DNA from 4 places in the Geobacillus sp. DSP4a genome. Region 1 is predicted to be linked to each of the others. Evidence: riboswitches for the same ligand, from Rfam matches in the RefSeq annotation. Region 1 holds a riboswitch; each other region holds the start of a gene.

Region 1 (3,574 bases):
GCGGCAAAAACGGTGCGCCGAAGCACGTTGAGAACGTTGCTTCCGGTTCGGTGACGCCGCGTTCGGTGCCGGCGAGCTTGCTTGTGTAGCCGCTTAAGAAATGGTACATCGCCTGTTCGCGCGTCAGCTTGCTGATCGGCGGCAGGACGCCGAACGCATCGGCTGTCAAAAACACGATCGTGGACGGATGGCCGGCGACGCTCGGGTCGATGATGTTTTGGATCGCCTGAAGCGGGTAGGCGGCGCGTGTGTTTTCCGTCAGCGTGCCGTCGTCGTAATTCGGCACCCGCGTCGCGTCGTCGAGAACGACGTTTTCGAGCACCGCGCCGAAGCCGATGGCGTCAAAAATTTGCGGCTCTTTCTCGCGCGATAGGTTGATGCATTTCGCATAGCAGCCGCCTTCGATGTTGAAAATGCCGCGGCTTGACCAACCGTGTTCGTCATCGCCGATCAAGCGGCGGTTCGGGTCGGTCGAGAGCGTCGTTTTTCCCGTTCCCGACAAGCCGAAAAAGAGGGCGACGTCGCCTTCCTGCCCGACGTTGGCCGAGCAGTGCATCGGCAGGATGCCTTGTTCCGGCAGCACATAGTTCATGACCGAGAAAATCGATTTTTTCATTTCGCCGGCATACTCGGTGCCGCCGATCAACACGGTGCGCCGTTCAAACGAGATGATGATGAACGCTTCCGAGCGCGTCCCGTCCACCTTCGGGTCGGCTTTAAAGTTCGGCGCGCAAATGACGGTGAATTGCGGCTCGTGCGCGGCGAGCTCCTCGGCGCTCGGGCGGATGAACAGCTGATGGACGAACAAGTTGTGCCAGGCGAATTCGTTGACGACTTGAATCGGCAGCCGGTATTTCGGATCGGCGCCGGCAAAGCCTTTAAAGACGAACAGTTCATCTTGTTTCATTAAATAATCGAGCACTTTGTCGTACAGTTTCTCAAACGTTTCCGGAGACATCGGCTGGTTGACCGTTCCCCAGTCGATCGTTTGCTTCGTGGACGGTTCTTCGACGATGTATTTGTCTTTCGGCGACCGCCCTGTGTACTTGCCGGTTGTCACCGCGACGGCTCCGGTGTGCGTCAGCCGTCCTTCGTTCCGCCGCAGGACTTTCTCGACGAGCTCGGCGACGGACAGTTGATGATGCACGTACGGTTTTTGCAGCAATACATCCAGCTTATTTGTCATGTTTGCGATCCCCATGTTCACAACCTGCCTTCTTTTTGTAATCACTCTTGAAAATAGTATAACACATTTTTATTAATAGTCCATACTAATTGTGTGGGTTTTTTTGAACTTATTTTGCCTATTTTTCAGATTTTGCACGCTCTCCCGCCTGTGCTTCAAGCGGGAGGCGGCCGTTCCCGGGTTGTCTTACTGTCTTGCTATTAAGGAAGCAGGCAGTGATGACCCAAATCGGCAATACGTTTGCCAAATCCGCCTCGTCTTGTTCAAGCATGCAGCCGGAAGCGGCACGTTTATATAGACGCGCTCCCCTCCTATACAAAAGAAAGGGGCTGCGTTTAGCTTCCCTTTGTTTTATGGAGGCAAGGGAAAGGCGCTCATTCCTCCTTTGCTTGGGTTCGTGCGCGGAAGCGGGATGATAAAAAATTCACTTCTGCGGTTGACTTTGTTCCTTCAATTGCGATAAGATAATTCATTGAACGGATACTCTTATCCCGAGCCGGTGGAGGGACAGGCCCGATGAAGCCCAGCAACCGTCACAACTGGACATGTGTGAAATGGTGCTAACCTGTGGCAAGGCGCAGTCCTTGAACGATAAGAGTGAAAGGAAGCAATACGATTGCCATGACCTTTCCTCAGCCGTTACAGGAAAGGTTTTTTATATTGCGAAGGGAAAAAGGGAAATGAGTTCCGTGTCGCCACATTATGTTAAGAGGAGGAAACAAACCGAATGTCAGCCAAACGCCGCTTGTTTACGTCAGAGTCTGTGACGGAAGGACATCCGGATAAAATTTGCGACCAAATTTCTGATGCCATTTTGGATGCCATTTTGGAAAAAGATCCGAACGCCCGCGTCGCCTGCGAAACGAGCGTGACGACCGGGCTGGTGCTCGTGAGTGGGGAAATCACAACATCAACGTACGTGGACATTCCGCGCATCGTCCGCGATACGGTCCGGGAGATCGGCTACACGCGCGCCAAATACGGGTTTGACGCTGATACGTGCGCGGTGTTGACGTCGATTGACGAACAGTCGCCGGACATTGCGATGGGAGTGGACCGGGCGCTTGAGGCGCGCGAAGGTCAGATGACTGACGAGGAAATTGAAGCGATCGGCGCCGGCGACCAAGGATTGATGTTTGGGTTCGCCTGCAATGAGACGGAAGAATTGATGCCGCTGCCGATTTCGCTTGCGCACCGCTTGGCGCGTCGATTGGCGGAAGTGCGTAAAACGGACGTCTTGCCGTACTTGCGGCCGGACGGGAAAACGCAAGTGACGATCGAATACGATGAAAACGGCAAACCGGTGCGCGTCGATACGATCGTCGTGTCCGCGCAGCACCATCCGGAAATTACGCAAGAGCAAATCGAGCGCGACATTAAAGAGCAGGTCATCAAACCGGTCGTGCCGGCCGAGCTGCTTGATGAGAACACGAACTATTTCATCAACCCGACAGGACGGTTTGTCATCGGCGGTCCGCAAGGGGATGCTGGGTTGACGGGGCGCAAAATCATCGTCGATACGTACGGCGGCTACGCCCGCCATGGCGGCGGCGCGTTCTCGGGCAAAGATCCGACGAAAGTCGACCGCTCGGCAGCGTATGCGGCCCGCTATGTCGCGAAAAACATCGTCGCGGCAGGACTGGCCGACAAATGCGAAGTGCAGCTCGCCTACGCGATCGGCGTCGCCCGTCCGGTATCGATTTCCATTGATACGTTCGGCACCGGCAAAGTGTCGGAAGACATTTTGATTGAGGTCGTGCGCAGCAACTTCGATCTCCGCCCGGCGGGCATCATCAAAATGCTTGACCTGCGCCGCCCGATTTACAAACAGACGGCTGCTTACGGCCATTTTGGGCGTACGGACATCGACTTGCCGTGGGAGCGCACTGATAAAGCGACGACGCTGAGAGAACAAGCGCTGGCGCTGGCGGACAAGTGATGAAAGAAAAAGAGCTGCCTGATCACGGTAGCTCTTTTTTGTCGGCGCACGATGTCCGCTGTTGCTGCAGCGCTTTGTAATACTGCCCTTTCTCGACATATTCGCGGCGGATGCGCTCCATTTCGCGGATATCGTCTTCCGTCAGTTCGCGGACGACTTTCGCCGGCCGTCCGAGGGCGAGCGTGTTGGGCGGAATTTTTTTGCCCGGCGGCACTAAACTGCCGGCGCCGATAAACGCGCCTTCCCCGATTTCCGCGCGGTCCAAAATGATCGAGCCCATGCCGATGAGCGCGTTTTTGCGAACGATGGCGCTGTGCAAAATGACTTGATGGCCGACGGTTACCCCGTCTTCAATGATAAGCGGATTGTTTGGACTTTGATGCAAAATTGAGTTATCTTGAATATTGACCCGGTTGCCAATCACCGTTGGTGCCACATCGCCGCGAATG
Region 2 (3,574 bases), on a different contig from region 1:
CGCACCGATCGAGAAGTTCGTTTTTTGCCCGAGCGGTTTGCCCGAGTACGATAATCCCTCGTTGAATTGGCTGATTAGGCGGATGAGATCGAATGACGACACATCATACACGGACGTCGCTCCCGGGAAATCGCCGATTTTCGACGGGTCGCCGGTAATAGCGAGCACGTCGGTGATGCCGAGCGTATGCAACCCCATCAAATGCGACTGCAGGCCGATCAAGTTGCGGTCGCGGCACGTAATATGCACGAGCGGGCGGACGCCGAGCCGCTCTTTCACGATCGTGGCGACGGCGGCGTTGCTGATGCGCGGCGTGGCAAGTGAGTTGTCAGCTAACGTCAGCGCGTCGATGCCAGCGTCATGGAGCGCTTTCGCCCCAGCGAGAAACTTGTCAATGCCGAGTTGCTTCGGCGGATCGAGTTCGACAATGACCGAGCGGCGCGTGCGGGCGAGCTCGGGAAGCGGAGTCGGCGCGGGCCGATCGGCTTGCACCGATACAGATGCCGTGCGCCGCTTCACCGTTTTTTCCGTCACCGGCGTCCGGTCGGCGAGCGCCTTTGCCATTGCCTCAATATGTTTCGGCGTCGTGCCGCAGCACCCGCCGATCAAGCGCACCCCTTGATCGCGGAACGCTTTGGCCGCCTCTTCAAAATATTCCGCGTTCGTTTCATAGACAAGCCGGCCGTCGCGGTAATCCGGGAGGCTCGCGTTCGGATACGCCGACAAAAATGCGCGATTGGGCAGGGGCACTTCCTCAAGCGACTGAATCATATAGTGCGGACCAAGCCGGCAGTTGAGCCCGACAACATCGGCCCCGAGCGCCTCCAGGCGGCTAAGGGCGTCCGCGAGCGGCGTGCCGTCTTGCAAAACGCCGACTTCATGGAGCGACACATGGGCGATAATCGGCAAGTCCGTCTCTTTGCGCGCGATGGCAAGCACCGTCTCCAACTCTTCCAAATCGTAATACGTCTCCAGCAGCACACCATCAACCCCTTCGGCAAGCAGCACAAACAGCTGCTCGCGAAACGTCCGCTTCACTTCGTCAAGCGGTACGACACTTTTGTTTAACGTGCGCAGCCCTCCGATCGTTCCGAGCACGTACGCCCCCCCATTGGCTGCTTGCTTCGCCAGTCTTACAGCGGCCCGATTGATCGCCGGCACCTCGTCTTGCAAGCCGTAGCGCGCGAGTTTCACATAGTTGGCGCCGTATGTATTCGTCTGAATGACATCGGCGCCCGCCGCGATATACGCTTCATGAATATGAATGATTTCGTCTGGATTCGATAGATTCAATTCTTCAAAACAACGGTCGACGCCATGCGAATATAACAGCGTCCCCATCGCTCCGTCGGCGATGAGAATGCGTTGTTTCAACTCATCGAGCAGCCCCACGTTTGATTCCCCCATTTCGTTGTAGTAAAAGAAAAAAGCCTTCTAAGAAGAAGACTTTTCGTTCGCTTCTTCTTATCTTCCAGGCTGTTGCCTGTCTGGATTTAGCACCTTGGCCGCGGCCAGGTTGCTGAGGGTTCACCGGGCCAGTCCCTCCCCCTCTCTTGATAAGAATGTCCGTATGCGGTTGTTTATTTCGTCTTGACTATTACTATATAATTTAATGTATTTTTTGAAATTATTCAATACGGTGAAGAAGGAAATTTCAAAAGTTAAAGAGATTCAGATAAAAAGAGCGGCTCGCGTCAAGGGCTCGCGCTTTCCCGCATCGGGGGCAAAACTGAAAATCACGCTGCACATGTTCTCCGCAGTATGGGCAATACTTGTTTGTTTTCTCTTCGCCTCCAAATCGGACGTTCAGTGGGTCGGGCTCTTTCTCGCTGACGACAATGTCCAATAAGGACATGCGTTGTTTTCCCGTCGCATTTTTGTAATGGTAAATTGCTTGAAATACACCGATGGCGATGACGACAAGGCCGAAAAACGGAAAAAAGCGGGCGGCGGGAAACGGCGAGTCCGCGGTGATGGAGAAGGTCATCACCATCCAAAAGATGCCGAACAACACAGCGGCGATGCTGCCGAACAGCCCTTGCATCGACGGGCCGCGGCCGGGTTTGATGCTTTTCAAGTGGATTCCTTCTCCATTCGTTTCATGTTGGTTGGGATTATTATACCATATGATGATGTAGGAAACATGGGATGACGTAATAAAAAAGAATCATTGTATCTCCTCCCTTACCTTGTACTAATCTCTTAAAAGCATCTCTGTTTCATGTCAATAGTACGAAATATGTCGAAATATGTAAAAAAGATAAAATTGTTGAACGATTTCTCTTTTTTTTTAGAGTCAAGGTGTATGATTAAAATAGATGATATTAACAAGGAATTTACTAGAAACCGCATCGCAGACAGGAGTGAAGTGGGTGAAACAATGGTCGTGGCCGTATTTTATTCTGATTAGCCTGCCGCTTGTTGTGTTGATTGGAGTTGCTTTTCGCCTAAAAGCGGCCAGCATGCCCATCAAAATAGGATTTATTGTATTGGTGCTGCTTTACGGCAGGGTTTATTCTCGTTTAGTGCGAAGGATGAGATAGACACAGAATGTTTTTGAAAAAAGTTTTGATCGATTATCATTTACTGGAAGGAGGCGATAGGTTATGAGTTTGCTGGCGCTTGTTGCCGGGACGCTCGGCGTGTCACAGACAATCGCGACGACGGTTGTTTCGATTGTGTTGACCGGCTCCACTCTCATTTCTATTATTCTTGGGATCACCGCTATTTTGTCAGGTGGAGTCGACGCCATTTTGGAAATTGGGTGGTCAGCTTTTGTCGCGACGGTGAAAAAAATAGTGGCGGAACGAGGAAAAGCAGCAGCGATTGCATGGTAAAAGGCAAAACGGCAGGGGAAAAACTCCCTGCCGTTCCTAATGAGTAAATCAATGTGGGGGAAGAGAAATGAAACTCGTATGGCTGTTATATCAACAACGACAACGAAGCAGTTTGGAGCCGTTGCAGAGAAAATCGCCTTTTTCCCCGAAGATGACCATGTTCTTGGTGGAAGCGGCGAAATGGTTTGTTTCATCGGCTGTGGTTGTAGCCTTTTGCGCTCGATCCTCGACGCTGTTTCGCCCTTCTATGGTTATGGGAGCTCTTTTTTTCATGTCTGTCAGTCCTTTCATAGGAGTTTTGCTTGAGTCCAAAGAGGCATTGCAACGTCAATACCATTATCATTATGTGCGTCTGTCTGGAGTGCGGGATGACGAGGTGTGGCAGCGATTGCTCAAAATCCACTATGCTGTGTCTCTTCTGCGGCTATTGCCGATTTGGTTGCCTCCTTCCATTGGGTTGATGATGATGTTCGGGATCACAGGCGCATCATTCGTATGGTTTGGACATACGATGTTGTTGCTTCTTTATGTGACATCGCATATAGTGCGTGGCTCAACTTTTAGAGCGATAGGCGCATTTTCTGCCTTTTTCTTTCGAATGGCATCATTCGCGATTGGTTATGTCGTGCTTGCGGCGATTGTGCCGTTGCTGCAATTGTCCCGCCAAGCGGTTCGAATGTATGGGTTGTCGCTCTCTTACCTTGTGTATATGGATGGTTATGTTGCTCATTGGCAAC
Region 3 (3,574 bases), on a different contig from region 1:
GACGGTGTCGCCTTGGATGGCCGTTTGCTTCGTTTCGCTGGCCGGCTTAGAGCTCACGGCGTCTTGCTCGTTCGTGCAGCCGGCCAAGACGGAGAACACGGCAAAGAAAAGAAGAGAAAGGAACGATAAGGCCTTAAATCGTTTCATGCTGCTCCTCCTTTGCAAATAACGCTGGCAGTGCCGCGCTGTAGCTGCCGCGGACGATGCCTTTTTCGGTAATGATCGCGGTAATCAGTTCGTTTGGCGTCACGTCAAACGCCGGGTTATACACGTTGACGCCTTCCGGGGCGACGCGCACGCCGGCCAGATGGGTCACTTCATCCGGATGGCGCTCTTCAATCGGGATGTCTGCCCCTGTCTTTGTCGCCAAATCGATGGTGGACAACGGTGCGGCGACGTAAAACGGAATGCCAAACGATTTGGCGAGCAAGGCGAGGCCGAACGTGCCGATTTTGTTCGCTGTATCGCCGTTTTGTGCGATCCGGTCGGCTCCGACGATAATGGCGCGAATCCCTTTCGCTTTGATCGTTTGCGCCGCCATGTTGTCCGTAATAAGCGTGACGTCGACGCCTGCTTGCATCAGCTCCCAGGCGGTCAGACGCGCTCCTTGCAAAACGGGGCGCGTCTCAAGGGCGTACACGGATAACTCGATCCCTTTCTCTTTCGCCAAATAAAACGGGGCGAGCGCCGTGCCGTAGCGGGCGGTGGCGATCGAGCCGGCGTTGCAAATCGTCATCACCCGGTCGCCTGGGCGAAAAAGCGATAACGCATGTTCGCCGATGCGGCGGCAGACATCTTCGTCCTCGATTTGGATGCGGATCGCCTCGTGAATAAGCGCCGTTTTCGCTTCGTTGACCGAGGCGGCGTCTTTGGCGGCGGCAGTGAGCCGGTCAAGCGCCCAAACCAAATTGACGGCCGTCGGGCGGGCGCTTGCCAAATAATCGCGGTCTTGCTTTAGGCGGCTATGGAACTCGTGGACCGTTTCCGCTTTATAATGCGAGGCGGCGAGCGCCAGACCATAAGCGGCGGTGATGCCGATCGCCGGCGCTCCGCGCACTTTCAGCGAGGCGATCGCATCGTACACGTCTTCAAGCGTATGCAGGTCGATATATTCTGTTGCTAATGGCAATTTTTGTTGGTTTAAAATCGTGATATGCGTCTCGCGCCACTCGACAGAGCGCGGGATGGCAAAGGTGTCCATCGTCGTCTTCCTTTCTTTTCACATTTTCCGTTGATCCGGGCCGGCACTGGGCCGGTCGTCGCCGTGTTACTATTCGGTTTCTGCAAACACTCGGCGGAAGCCGTCCGTTCCGGTCAGCTCGTTGCGCTCGACAATTAGGCGGCGGCCGAGGCGGAGCGCGTGTCGTTTGGCGGCAAGGCGGGCTTCTTTCTGCTCGATGCCGTCAAGGTCGGCCACATGGGCGAGGCCGATCGTCCGGCGGATGACTTCGCAGCCGGCAAAGCCGACAGCATCGATGAACGCATGCCGGAGCACTTCGTCAAGCAAGCCCGGTGTTGCGGCGTACGTCTCGATGCTTTTGGTGCGCCAAAGCTCCGAGAATATGGACGCAAAGACGTCCCAGGTCCGGTCGATGTGATCAAAGAGCGGTTGGCGCTCAACGTCAGGGCGGGACAACGCATTTAACAGCAAGTTGGCGAAAAATTGCCCAAGGTCAAAGCCGATCGGGCCGTAAAAGGCGAATTCCGGGTCGATTACTTTCGTTTCGTCGGTGCTTGCGAAAATGCTGCCGGTATGCAAATCGCCATGCAGAAGCACATCGGCTTCGGTTAAAAACTTGCGCTTCAACTTCGCCGCTTCCAAACGGAGGCGGTCGTCATTCCAAAGCGTTTCGACGTCCGGCCGCAGCTCGCCTTCGAAGTTGTTCGTGTCATGGTCGAAAAATGGATCGGTGAAGACGAGATCTTCGGTGATTTTGCACAGTTCCGGATTGACGAAGCTTTGCGCCAATTTCTTTTTCTCTTGCTGGTTCATGCCGAAATCGGATGTGTAAAACGCTGTTTTGGCGATAAATTCGCCGATATGCCGGGACAAAAGCGGGAATGTTTTCCCTTCGATCAACCCTTTGCGGGCGATTTGCAGACGGGACAAGTCTTCCATCACGGTAATGGCAAGCGATTCGTCAGAATAGTAGACGTTCGGCACGTATTGCGGTACATAGCTGGCAAACGTGCGCAACGCGTTGCTTTCAATAACCGCGCGCTTTAACGTGAGCGGCCAGCTTTCGCCGACGACTTTCGCGTACGGGAGCGCCTGTTTGATGATGACGCCTTGCTTCGTTTCCTGATCGACGATATGAAAGACTAAGTTTAAGTTTCCGTCGCCGATTTCGCGGCACACAAGCGGCGCCCCGTCTCGGAATAGGCCGAGGCGGACGGCGAGGGCGGTCGCTTTTTGTTCGGTGAGCGGTTCGTAAACAGTGGATTGGACAATCGTCATTTTCACGTTCCCCCTTTAGGTTTTGGCAAATGAAAAAGCCTCTTTCGCATACGGAAAGAGGCTTGAAGATGCATCGTCTTCGCGCCTCTTATCTTTCAGAAAGACATCGGTCTTTCTGTTGGACTTAGCACCGTGCCCTGCGGAAGCGGTTCGCTTCCGGCGCCGCCTTTGGCGTGCGCCCTATCTCACGATAGCATTACGGTCGGTTGCTGGGCTTCATTGGGCCAATTCCCTCAGCCAACTCTTGATAAGAGTACCGATCTAGCTATTAAGTTTTTGCAATTTTCACGATGTTAACAATCGTTTGGTTGCTTGATTCGAATGATACAGGTTGGGCTGGCGGATTGTCAATACGTTTTGAAAAATTTTTTTGCCGCCTCTTCATAATCGTGCGGCCGGCGGTCGGCAAACACCGGGATGCGTGCGCGGACGTCCGCAACGAGCGAGGGATCGATGTCGGCCGAGAGAATGCCCGGCTTCTCGTCCGCCTCGGCGATAATTTCGCCCCATGGGTCGATGATGAGCGAATGGCCGGCGAAGACGTTGTTCGGGTCGCGTCCGGCCCGGTTGCAAGCGACGACATAGCATTGGTTTTCAATCGCCCGCGCCATCAGGAGCGTCCGCCAATGGTGAAGGCGGGGAAGCGGCCATTCGGCGACGACAAACAGCACTTCCGCTCCGGCCAACGCATGGGCGCGAATCCACTCCGGAAATCGGATGTCATAGCAAATGACCCCAGCGCACGGCAGCCCGTCAAGCGAGAACAAGCCTGGCTCGTTTCCCGGCTGCAAATACAAATGTTCATCCATCAATTGGAACAGGTGAAGCTTGCTGTATTCGCCGACGATTTGGCCATGGCGGTCGGCCACGATCATCGTGTTTGTCACGCCGGCGGCTGTTTTTTTGGCGACCGAACCGGCGACGAAATGGACGCCGTACGTTTGCGCCAATCGGGAAGCGAGCGCCTTCGCCCGTTCGGCGCCTTCGTCGGCAATTTCATCCAGGCGCGTCAAATCGTAGCCGGTCGTCCATAACTCTGGCAGCACGATGATGTCAGCGCCGTCTTTGGCAGCGGATTCCACGGCCTGTTCGGCTTGCTGTTCGTTTTTTGCTGGA
Region 4 (3,574 bases), on a different contig from region 1:
TTCCCCGTTTGACGCATACAGTTCAGAAATCAAATTGTTGTCCACGGTATGAACGTGCAAGACGCAACCGGCGTTTGTGCGGTTGTAAATTTCCACATGCAGCAGCGTCTCCGCTGATGGCTTTAAATGTGTTTTCTCCGCTGGTCGGCCGGCAGCGTCAACGAGCAAGAAGTCCTCATCCGTTTGCTTCCGCTTATCCTTGCCGCTCGCTGTCACCAAAAACGTCAACGGGTCGTCCGTCACTTTGATCGACAAATTGCCGCTTGTTGCGAAAAACCAATCGCGGGCGGCGAGCTCGGCTTTCACTTCCGCAAGCTCGTTCCACTTTTTCACGACGATGCTCATACGATCACCTCCATTCGCTGCAACGCATCCATCACGTCAAAAAACGTCGCAAATGGCGCGTGCGGCAGGTCAAGCTCTTGACATTTTTCAAGCAGAAAATCGCGCGCCAGCACATAGTCGGCTTGCCTGGCCACCGCCAAGTCGGTGATCGAATCGCCGATGACGACGTGATACCCGTCCGGGCGGGCAAGCCTGCGCAATAGCGACGGCTTGCAGCAGCCGCAGCCGTTTTGGCACCGGCTGTCACATGCATGCGGCCATGTGATGCGGATCGTCTCACCGCTGAAATCGGAGCCGTTGCAAAAAATCCGCTCCGGTTCAATGAGCCCTTCAAGCAGCGGATAGACGAAAAAGTCGATGCCGCCGCTCACGATATAGAGCGGGATGCTTTGCTCTTTTGTCCATGCGACAAACTCGCGGAACCCTTCGCGCAAGCGGGCGGTGCTAAGCAAAAAGTCAACAATCTCCCCTTTCAGCGCTGACGGAAGAAGCGAAAACATTTTTCCGACGCCTTCCTGAACGGAGATGCGCTGGGCGAGAATGTCGTCCTTTAGCGCCTCCCACTCCGGCGGGGCGAACTGTTTCATAATCGCGATGATGTTGTCGTTTTCCGTGATCGTGCCGTCAAAATCGCAAAAAAGAACGAGTTGTTTCGTCATGCTTCCACCTCAATAGCGCCCCAGCGGTCGATCGCCTTTTGCAGCGCCTCGTTGTCTTTCGCCGCTTCACGAAGCGGACGGCCGACCAGCGCTGCGTCGATGGCGGCGCGAAACGCCTTTCCGCCGCCGATCGCCCCGTCCGGGTGGCCGTGGATGCCGCCGCCGGCGTTGACGACGCTGTCAAGGCCAAAATCGCGGACAAGGAGCGGCACCAAGCCCGGATGGATGCCGGCCGATGGCACTGGAAACGCCCGGGCAAACGGCTCTTGTTCATCGGTCAGCGCCCGGGCGATGCCAAGCGCCTGCTCGCGCTCCAAGGCGACGCTGCCGTACGGCGACGGGAACAGAACAAAGTCGGCGCCGGCAAGCCGCAAAAGCTTTCCAAGCAAGAGCGACGGGGCGACGCCGTAAAACTCCGACGGCGTGATCGCGCCGCTGAACGCCGGGTGGGCCATGATCGGAACGGAAATCTCTTCATCTTCCCGCAACCCTTGCAGGACGTCCAATCCATAGGCGAACACGTTGAACAACAGCACATCGGCGCCAAGCTCAGCCGCCCGTTTCGCTTTTTCTTTCAGTTCAAACGTTTTGCCGGTCAAGTTGACGGCATACAGCGTCCGCTTGCCTGTTTGTTCGTACACCTCTTCGAGCGCCGCTTTGCCTTCTGTAATGCGCTTCGCAAATGGCAGACGATCGCTGTCAAACAAAATTTCGTCATCTTTGACCAAGTCAACGCCGCCAAGCGCTTGCTTTTTCAACTCTGATGTCAAATACGCCAAATCGCGGCCGACGATGCCTTTGAAAATGCTCATCAACAGCGGGCGGTCGTACACTCCGACCTTTTCGCGAATGCCGGCGATGCCAAAGCGCGGCCCCGGAAACTGCCGCTTCCATTCTTCCGGAAATGCCAAATCAAGCAACCGCACTTCCCCGTCAAGCGACAGCTTGCCGAACGTCGTCACCAACAATGCTGGCAAATCGGCGCTGAAGTTGACGGTCGGGTAAGCGATTTTGACGATTGCCCGCTTCAACCGCTTGCCGAAATAGGCGTTTACCCGCTCGCTCTCGCCAAGCTCTTCGATCGCAACGACTTCCCCTTTATGCTTGCGAAGCTGGTCTTGCTCTAGCTGCGGCAAGTCGGTCCATGTGCCGACTGTCAAGCCGAGCGCGATTCCTTCCGCCTTTTGGCGAATATCGTGTTCATCATGAAGCAAATACGTCGCAATGACTGCACTCATCGTCCATCCCTCTTTCAATATATGGCGAAATAAAAAAGCCCCTTCCTAAGAAGAGGCGTCATTCATTCATGGCGCTCTTCTTATCTCCCAGCGTTTCCGCTGCAAGAATTAGCACCGTGCTTAGCGTGCGCCAAGCCGGTTGCCGGGCTTCATTGGGCTCGTCCCTCCGCCTGCTCTTGATAAGAAAGCCTGCTCGTTTATGCACTTGTCAAACGATTGGCAAATTTACTTTGAATTATGACAGCCTTTGCCGCCGTTGTCAATCATTTTTTTCAAAACAGCCTGGTCAACGTTGTCCCGTCAACGGTTCATTGCCGCTCTTTTTTTCAAAACAATCCGAGCCGGCCGATCCGCTCCGCCGCTTCGCGAAGCCGCGCTTCATCGGTCAACAATCCAACGCGCACATACCCTTCGCCGTGTTTTCCAAAACCGATGCCTGGGGCGACGGCGACGTGCGCCCGCTCAAGCAACAGATCGGCAAATTCGGCGGATGATGCGCCTTTTGGCAACGGAAGCCAGGCGAAAAATGATCCAGACGGCGCCGGCGCTTCCCAGCCGATCGCGCGCAAAGCATGAATAAACGTATTGCGGCGCGCCTCGTACAAGGCAACGAGCTCCGCGACGCAGTCTTGCGGGCCGAGGAGCGCAGCTGCCGCCGCTTCTTGGACGGCGCCGAACAAGCTGACGTACAAATGATCTTGCAACAACTCAATGGCACGGATGATCCGCTCATTGCCGACAGCGAACGCCACGCGCCAGCCGGCCATATTGTACGTTTTCGAGAACGTGTAGATTTCAACGCCAATGTCTTTCGCCCCGTCCACTTCTAGAAAGCTGACCGGCTTTTGGCCGTCAAAGCCGATCGCGCCATAGGCAAAATCGTGCACAACGGCTATGCCGTACTTTTCCGCAAACGCCACCGTTTCAGCAAAAAACTCCTTCGTCGCCGTCGCGCCGGTCGGGTTGTTCGGATAGTTTAAAAACATCAGTTTCGCCCGGTCGGCCGCCGCCCTGGGAATGGCCGAATAATCCGGCAGAAACCCATTCTCCGCGACAAGCGGCATCATTTCCATCCGCGCGCGGGCGAGCGCGATTCCCGACCAATAGTCCGGATAACCCGGGTCCGGGACGAGCACGACATCGCCCGGGTTGACGAGGCAAAGCGGCAGCTCGACAAGCCCGGCTTTGCCGCCGAACAAGATGGCGACCTCGCGGGCCGGGTCGATCGTCACCCCGTACTCGCGCGCGTAAAACGCCGCTACGGCTTCTTTCAAAAACGAGTAGCCTTGAAACGGCGAATATTTATGGTATTTTGGGTTCGCGGCTGCCTTC

The links. A riboswitch is a leader RNA that binds a small molecule or an ion and turns the genes downstream of it on or off. The one in region 1 is predicted to bind S-adenosylmethionine.
Region 2: linked by a shared signal. The riboswitch ahead of ETC02_RS05525 (bifunctional homocysteine S-methyltransferase/methylenetetrahydrofolate reductase) and the one ahead of metK (methionine adenosyltransferase) in region 1 are both predicted to bind S-adenosylmethionine.
Region 3: linked by a shared signal. The riboswitch ahead of mtnK (S-methyl-5-thioribose kinase) and the one ahead of metK (methionine adenosyltransferase) in region 1 are both predicted to bind S-adenosylmethionine.
Region 4: linked by a shared signal. The riboswitch ahead of mtnW (2,3-diketo-5-methylthiopentyl-1-phosphate enolase) and the one ahead of metK (methionine adenosyltransferase) in region 1 are both predicted to bind S-adenosylmethionine.

What each region holds. Positions count from the first base shown of each region.
Region 1 is NZ_SDLD01000004.1:39,818-43,391, forward strand. Features, by position in the region: gene pckA (phosphoenolpyruvate carboxykinase (ATP)) at 1-1,201, opposite strand, end outside; SAM riboswitch class I at 1,670-1,784, shown strand; gene metK (methionine adenosyltransferase) at 1,914-3,125, shown strand; gene ETC02_RS02665 (gamma carbonic anhydrase) at 3,148-3,574, opposite strand, start outside.
Region 2 is NZ_SDLD01000010.1:58,215-61,788, reverse strand. Features, by position in the region: gene ETC02_RS05525 (bifunctional homocysteine S-methyltransferase/methylenetetrahydrofolate reductase) at 1-1,392, opposite strand, end outside; SAM riboswitch class I at 1,462-1,563, opposite strand; gene ETC02_RS05520 (zinc ribbon domain-containing protein) at 1,655-2,077, opposite strand; gene ETC02_RS05515 (hypothetical protein) at 2,373-2,543, shown strand; gene ETC02_RS05510 (uberolysin/carnocyclin family circular bacteriocin) at 2,607-2,837, shown strand; gene ETC02_RS05505 (hypothetical protein) at 2,905-3,574, shown strand, end outside.
Region 3 is NZ_SDLD01000021.1:42,879-46,452, reverse strand. Features, by position in the region: gene ETC02_RS09210 (sugar ABC transporter substrate-binding protein) at 1-147, opposite strand, end outside; gene mtnA (S-methyl-5-thioribose-1-phosphate isomerase) at 134-1,201, opposite strand; gene mtnK (S-methyl-5-thioribose kinase) at 1,271-2,458, opposite strand; SAM riboswitch class I at 2,544-2,712, opposite strand; gene ETC02_RS09195 (carbon-nitrogen family hydrolase) at 2,806-3,574, opposite strand, start outside.
Region 4 is NZ_SDLD01000021.1:38,990-42,563, forward strand. Features, by position in the region: gene ETC02_RS09175 (methylthioribulose 1-phosphate dehydratase) at 1-345, opposite strand, end outside; gene mtnX (2-hydroxy-3-keto-5-methylthiopentenyl-1-phosphate phosphatase) at 342-1,004, opposite strand; gene mtnW (2,3-diketo-5-methylthiopentyl-1-phosphate enolase) at 1,001-2,242, opposite strand; SAM riboswitch class I at 2,320-2,428, opposite strand; gene ETC02_RS09190 (pyridoxal phosphate-dependent aminotransferase) at 2,569-3,574, opposite strand, start outside.